Salipiger sp. CCB-MM3: one gene and its partner. The protein of the gene in region 2 interacts with the protein of the main gene of each other region in a pairwise test. Links are inferred from orthologs where the notes say so. Each region holds a gene or a part of one and is shown on either strand. Other genes may lie near its edges. The genes, in order: AYJ57_RS03200 and ileS.

Region 1 (3,079 bases), on a different replicon or contig from region 2:
GCGGACCGGCGGCGATAACCTCTGCGGGTTCGGCGGCGATCAGGGCCCAGTTACGGCCCGCGATATTGAGGGGATGATAGGCCGCGGTGTAGCTGCGCCCGTCGCTCAGGGTGATGTCTACGACGCCGCGCTGGCCCTCAAGGGCGGCATCGAAGGCGGGATTGGGCGTGCCTTGGGTGCCGATGGCACTTTGCACACCGCCAAGCCCGAGGTGGCTGCGACGGGTGTGATCACCGGCCAGAAGCTCGAGTTCGGTGGTAGGCGTGCGGCCCGTTTCCATGGTCGTCAGATGGGTCAACGCCTGATCGTCCACCTCAAAGACGAGGGCGGCGATCGTGTCGCCCCATTCGTTGTGCAGTGGCGCCGCGAGATAGGCGCGCGCGCGCGCCTCGGTTGGAGCGAAGTCGCCGAAACCGAATGCGGCGTCAGGCGCCAGTGCGGCGCGCAGCGCGGTGCCAAGCCCGCCCTCATCCTCCGCGACATTGCTGGCGAACTCCTCCTGTTTCTGGACCGAGTAGATCACATCCCCAGCAGCCGAGACGATCAGCAGGTCGCGCAGGCCCAGAGCCTCAACCCGCGCGCGCAAGTCGGCGTGGAACTTCTTGTGAAACAGGGAATAGGCAGTGTTATCTGCAGCTTCTTCGAGATCGGCGCGGGCGTCGGCGGGGTTTGGGTTATCGTCGATGTAGGCGCGCCTCAGGTGGGCATTGGCGTCATCGCCGAGCGTTTTATAGGTACTCAGAAACGCGGTGGCGGCGTCGATCACCAGCGGCTCGGCGGCCTTTTCCCCCAGTTCGCTTCGGGTCTCGTGAAACCAGTCCTCGATCATCGTCGCGCGTGTTTCGGCCAGCATGCCGAGGCGGAACGACACCTCTTGGATCAGCTGCGCATGCGACACCTTGTAGGCGATGGCCCCCGCCATGCCGAGACAGCCGATGGCGATGGCGATCATCAGGGCCGGAAGTTTGAGGGCGACCGAGAGGTTGCGCAGAAGGGCCATGGGCAAGCTCCTGTGGCTGCTGGCGGTAGTGGCGGTGCAAGGCGGCCGCTGAGGTGAGTTCAATCATGAAAGCCTGAAGAAGCGCCTAAGATCGGCCACCTCGCCGGGATCTCATGCAAGAGGCTAGGGTCACTGCCCCATGACGAAGGGGGCCGATATCTTGGCCGCATTGGCGCGATCAATGAGCAGGCAGTCGAAAAGCTGCACTTCCTGCGGCTCGCGCGGGGTGCCGGTGCGGATGTAGTGATCGGCCTGATGCACCGCGTCTTCGGCAAAGACGGCAACCGGCTGCAGCACCGTGTAGGCCAGCTCTCCCGATTGCACGGCGGCCACCGCGTCGGGCGAGCCGTCGAAGCCGCCGACGGTGACCCGGTCCAGAAGCCCGGCCTCTTTCAGCGCGGCAATCGCGCCAAGGGCCATTTCGTCATTGCCCGCGATGATGCCGGTGATGTCGGGGTGCTCGGCGATCAGGCCGCGTGTTCGTTCGTAGCCCTGCGTGCGGTTCCAATTCGCGGTGGCCATGCCGGCGCGGGTGAGACCCTCATATTGGCCGAGCACCGCGGCATAGCCATCGGAGCGGATGCTGGCATTCGGGTCGGACGCGGCACCGAGCAATTCGAGATAGCTGCCCTTTTCGCCCATGGATCGGAGCCAGCGTTGCGCGCCCATTTCGGCCCCCTGCGCGTTGTTCGACAGAAGCTGCGCCACCGCCAGCCCCTTGCGCGCGAGGCCGGAGTTCACCACGAAAACCGGCACCCCGGCGGCAACAGCGCGTTCCACCGCGGCGATGGTGCCGGAGGCATCCGCCGGGTCGAGGATGATGGCATTCACATTGGCGGCAATGGCGCTGTCCACATGCGCGGTCTCGACCGTGGTGTCGCCGCCATGCGCGGAGACGATGGCGCGGTAGCCAAGTTCGGCCGCGGTGGCTTTGGCAACCTCCCCCTCTGCCGCCCAATAGGGGTTCTCGGGGTCGTTGACGATGATGCTGATCCGCCCCTCTGCCAAAGCGGCGCTGGCGATGAGGCCGAACGCCAGCAGCGGTGCGGCGCCGAGCATGGCGCGGCGGAATAGCGAAGCAAGAGCGGGAGGGGGGCGGCGAGACGTGACGCCTGCGGAAGCGGGATCACCCGGGCGGCGGTGCTGTGAAAGGCGCAGTTTGAGACGCATTGGGAGGGGCTCCTGTGCTAGGCGCGCGGTGCCCCTTCTGGGGCCGATGGGTCCCAGTGGTCTTACGGCAGGAGAGCTGAAGAATGGCTTAATCGCTGAACGGCTTAATGCTGGCGCAGGCCGCCCAAGGAGCGCTTACATGAGGCCTTCCGTCACTCCGCGGCGAGCCGCCGCCCCGGCAGCGCAGAGACGAGCCGTGCCCCGGCCTCACCCGCGAGATAGGTGAGCCGTCCGCCGCTCACCGTCGCCTCTATGGCGCGGCTGCGGGCGTCCACCACGACAAAATCCGCCCGTTTGCCATGATCGAGCGTGCCGCGATCGGACAGCCCCATGATCTCGGCGGGCACGGTGGAGATCATCGCCCAAGCCTCGGGCAGGGTTTTGAGGCCCTTGTCCACCAGCGTCCATGCGGCCTCGGCGAGACAGGGGTAGTGGTAGTCCGACACCAGCGCGTCGCAGAGCCCCTCGGCGATCAGATGGCGGGCCGAGACGTTGCCCGACTGGCTGCCGCCGCGCACCACATTGGGCGCGCCCATGAGCACCGGATCATTGCAGGCGCGGGCCAGTTTGGCGGCGCTGACGGTGGTCGGGAACTCGGCGATACGCGCGCCGATCAGCCGGTAGTATTCGCGCGTCTCGCCGTCGGGGTCGTCATGGCTGCCGTAGCGAATGTCATGGGCATCAAAAAGTTCGGCCAGTGCGCAGAGATGGCGCGGCACCTCGCGCGAGGCGGCGCGGGCGGCGCGCAGCTTGGCGTGGAACTCCTCGGGGCTGCTTCCGGCGCGCGACGCCCAATGGGCCAGCTTCATCGGCTCGCGCTCGGCCACCTCCAGCGCCTCGGGCAGGTGATCGTTGAACACCACGTAATCCACACCATGGCGCAGCACGGCGGCGATCAGACGCGCGCGG
Region 2 (3,768 bases):
ATCCCAAGGTCTTCATCCAGAGCCCGACGCTCGACATCTTCTTCGCCCGCCCCGAGGCGATCGACACGCAGATCGAGGTGACGGACTCCGGGATCATCGTCACCCAGACCTCGGATGATCCGCAGATGGTGGCGGCGCTGCACACCCATGCCGCCGAGGTTTCGGACATGGCCGCACGCGGCATGCAGGCGGTGCACGAGCGGATGATGCATCAGGGCGGCTGAGCCGCCCGCTTCCCGAATTGCAAAAAGGGCCGGGGTGATCGCCACCCCGGCCCTTTCATCTTTCCCCAAATACTCACCTTCCGCCCGCACCGCCAAAGCGGCGACGGGCAGGGGCGCCTCGCTTACCCCAGCGCTTCGTCGCAGCGCGCGCAGGTGGACGAATGGCTGTGCGTGCCCACATCGGGGAGGATCTTCCAGCAGCGCTGGCATTTCTCGCCCTCGGCCTTTTCAAAGACCACGCCCACATTCGGCACATCGGCCATGCGGAAGGCCTCTGCCGGGGCCGGATCGGCGGTTAGCGCGACGTTCGAGGTGATGCAGATATCCTCGAAAGCGACCGACTTCAGCGCCTCGAGCATGTCCGCGTCCTCCACATGCACCACCGGGGCCGCTTCGAGCGAGGCGCCGATGACCTTCTCGGTGCGCTGCAGCTCCAGCGCCGCTGTGACCGCGCGGCGAGCAAGGCGCACCTTGCCCCATTTCTCGGCCAGCGCGGCATCGCGCCAGTCCGCCGGGGTGGCGGGGAAGTCTTGCAGGTGCACCGAGCTTTGCTCGCCCGGGAAGCGGTCCAGCCAGACGTCTTCCATGGTGAAGGGCAGCACCGGCGCGAGCCATGTGGTCAGACGGTGGAACAGCAGGTCCATGACCGTGCGGGCGGCCTTGCGGCGGGCGGTGTCGCCGTCGCAGTAAAGCGCGTCCTTGCGGATGTCGAAGTAGAAGGCCGACAGATCCACGGTGCAGAAGGTGAAGACCTGCTGGAACACGTGCTGGAAGTCATAGGCGCGGTAGCCCTCGCGCACCACCTCGTCGAGCTCGGCCAGACGGTGCAGCACCCAGCGCTCCAGCTCGGGCATGTCGGCGGCGTCGACCCGGTCGCTTTCCTCGAAGTGGCCAAGCGCGCCGAGCATGAAGCGCATGGTGTTGCGCAGGCGGCGGTAGCTGTCGGCCACACCCTTGAGGATCTCCGGCCCGATCCGCTGGTCGGCGGTGTAATCGGTCTGGGCGACCCAGAGGCGCAGGATGTCGGCGCCATACTGTTTGATCACCTCTTCGGGCACGATGGTATTGCCGAGCGATTTGGACATCTTGTTGCCCTTCTCGTCCAGCGTGAAGCCATGGGTGACCACGTTGCGATAGGGCGCGTGGCCGGTGGTGCCGACCGACTGCAGCAGCGAGCTGTGGAACCAGCCGCGGTGCTGGTCGGTGCCTTCCATGTAGACGTCGGCGATGCCGTCCTTGGTGCCATCGGCGCGGTCGCGCAGCACGAAGGCATGGGTCGAGCCGCTATCGAACCACACGTCGAGCACGTCGTAGACCTGCTCCCATTCATCGGCGTTGTAATCCGCACCAAGGAAGCGCTCCTTGGCGCCATCGGCGTACCAGCAATCGGCGCCCTCGGTCTCGAAGGCCTCGCAGATGCGCGCGTTCACCGCCGGGTCCTTCAGCAGGAAGCCCTCGTCGGTGGGCAGCGCGCCCTTTTTGGTGAAGCAGGTCAGCGGCACGCCCCAGGCGCGCTGGCGCGAGAGCACCCAGTCCGGACGCGCTTCCATCATCGAGTAAAGACGGTTGCGGCCCGATTGCGGTGTCCATTTCACCTGATCGATGCAGGTGAGGGCGCGATCCCGGATGGTCTTGCCGTTCTCGTCCTGCCCGTCCTGCACGTCGCGGTCGATGGCAGCGAACCACTGCGGCGTGTTGCGGAAGATCACCGGCGCCTTGGAGCGCCAGCTGTGCGGGTAGGAGTGGGTGACGCGGCCACGCGCGATGATGCCGCCAGCCTCGACCAGTTTGGCGATCACGGCGTTGTTGGCCTTGCCTTCCTTCCCCTTCTGATCGAACACGCGCAGCCCGGCAAAGAACGGCACATGCGGCAGGAACTCGGATTCCTCGCCCACGTTGTGGGTCATCCGGTCGATCCAGTTGCGCTTGACGAAGCACTCATAGTCGTCGGCACCGTGGCTGGGGGCGGTGTGCACAAAGCCGGTGCCCGCGTCGTCGGTGACATGGTCGCCGTCGATCATCGGCACGTCGTAGTCCCAGAAGCCCTCGGCGCCGTCGACGCCGCGCAGCGGGTGGGCGAGGGTCATGCCCGACAGCTCATCGGCCGAAATGCTGCGCTTGCGCGAGACCATATCGGGCTCGAGGCGGGCAGCTTTGAACACGTCGCCAGCCAGCTTGTCGGCCACGACGTAGAGATCGCCGACCGAGCACCAGCATTCCTCGGGGGTGCCGGTGACCTCGTAGAGGCCGTATTCGATCTGCGGGTGGTAGGCGACGGCCTTGTTCGACGGGATGGTCCAGGGGGTTGTGGTCCAGATCACCACGCGCGCGCCATCAAGCTCGCCGCCCGAGACGATTTTGAACGGCACCCAGATCGTGTGCGACTTGTGGTCGTGGTACTCGATCTCGGCCTCGGCCAGCGCGGTCTTTTCGACCGGCGACCACATGACCGGCTTCGAGCCCTGATAGAGCGTGCCGTTCATCAGGAACTTCTGGAACTCTTCCGCGATCACCCGCTCGGCGTGGAACGCCATGGTCAGATAGGGATCGTCCCAGTTGCCGGTGATGCCAAGGCGCTTGAACTCGTCGCGCTGGATGTCGACCCAGCCTTCGGCGAACTTGCGGCATTCCTGCCGGAAGTCGATGACCGGAACCTCGTCCTTGTTCTTGCCCTTCTTGCGGTACTGCTCTTCGATCTTCCACTCGATCGGCAGGCCGTGACAGTCCCAGCCCGGCACATAGCGCGCATCATGACCCATCATCTGGTGCGAGCGCACGATCATGTCCTTGATGGTCTTGTTCAGCGCGTGGCCGATGTGCAGGTGACCGTTGGCATAGGGCGGGCCGTCGTGCAGCGTGAAGGGCGTGCGCGCGCCGTCCTCGGCCTTGTCGCGGAGCCGGTCGTAGATGCCGATCTTGGCCCAACGCTCCAGCCATTCCGGCTCGCGCTTGGGCAGGCCCGCGCGCATCGGGAATTCGGTCTTCGGAAGGTTCAGCGTGTCCTTGTAGTCAGGCGTCTGGGTGGTGGTGTCGGCGCACATGTTCTGCGGTCCCGGAAATGATGTCGGATGTCTGAGAAAGGTCGGCGCGGCGGTCCATACGCCTTGTCCCGGCGGCTCTATTGATCAGAGCGCCGGGCATGTAATTCGAATGATGATCGCATTGCGGGGCATCATGCGCGCCTTATAGGCAAGCGACTCGCGATGGTCCAGAGCTTGCGCGCGGTGCCCAAGGCTGGTGCCGAAATACACGCCATGGGCGGAAATCCCCCGGTGACGCTGCGGCAGTCCGGCGCTCTGGCGCCGCCTGCCCCGAGGCGCTGGCGGGGATCGGCCAATGGCCCAAGCGGGATTTGGCGGCTGCGCGCCGAATTCCGCAATCACGAAGGAAGTGAAGGACCCGCCGGACCAAAATGAGGTTGTTACGGGCAGACGCGGTGCACGCCGGGCTTTCGCGGCCCGAACCGGACGCACCCATAGCGAACCCATGGAGGCTCGATGGCCTATCGTGACGAAGATCTGCCGCGTGGCGGCGCCTATGGCTC

What was found.
Region 1: the proteins of ileS (region 2) and AYJ57_RS03200 interact in binary tests that used the Escherichia coli proteins (3 or more experiments, as listed by UniProt). The link is inferred for Salipiger sp. CCB-MM3 from one-to-one orthologs.

What each region holds. Positions count from the first base shown.
Region 1 is NZ_CP014595.1:651,273-654,351, reverse strand. The notes cover bases 95-2,856. They hold AYJ57_RS03200 (D-ribose ABC transporter substrate-binding protein), read right to left. Parts: upstream 2,060-2,856; coding sequence 1,130-2,059; downstream 95-1,129. Other genes in these bases: AYJ57_RS03195 (alpha-D-ribose 1-methylphosphonate 5-triphosphate diphosphatase), read right to left, coding at 2,323-2,856; AYJ57_RS03205 (methyl-accepting chemotaxis protein), read right to left, coding at 95-1,000. In the rest of the region: more of AYJ57_RS03205, read right to left, coding at 1-94; more of AYJ57_RS03195, read right to left, coding at 2,857-3,079. UniProt on the Escherichia coli protein: Part of the ABC transporter complex RbsABC involved in ribose import. Binds ribose. Also serves as the primary chemoreceptor for chemotaxis.
Region 2 is NZ_CP014596.1:350,627-354,394, reverse strand. The notes cover bases 147-3,597. They hold ileS (isoleucine--tRNA ligase), read right to left. Parts: upstream 3,266-3,597; coding sequence 347-3,265; downstream 147-346. Other genes in these bases: AYJ57_RS15505 (hypothetical protein), read left to right, coding at 147-224. Outside these bases: more of AYJ57_RS15505, read left to right, coding at 1-146; AYJ57_RS15495 (hypothetical protein), read left to right, coding at 3,722-3,768. UniProt on the Escherichia coli protein: Catalyzes the attachment of isoleucine to tRNA(Ile). As IleRS can inadvertently accommodate and process structurally similar amino acids such as valine, to avoid such errors it has two additional distinct tRNA(Ile)-dependent editing activities.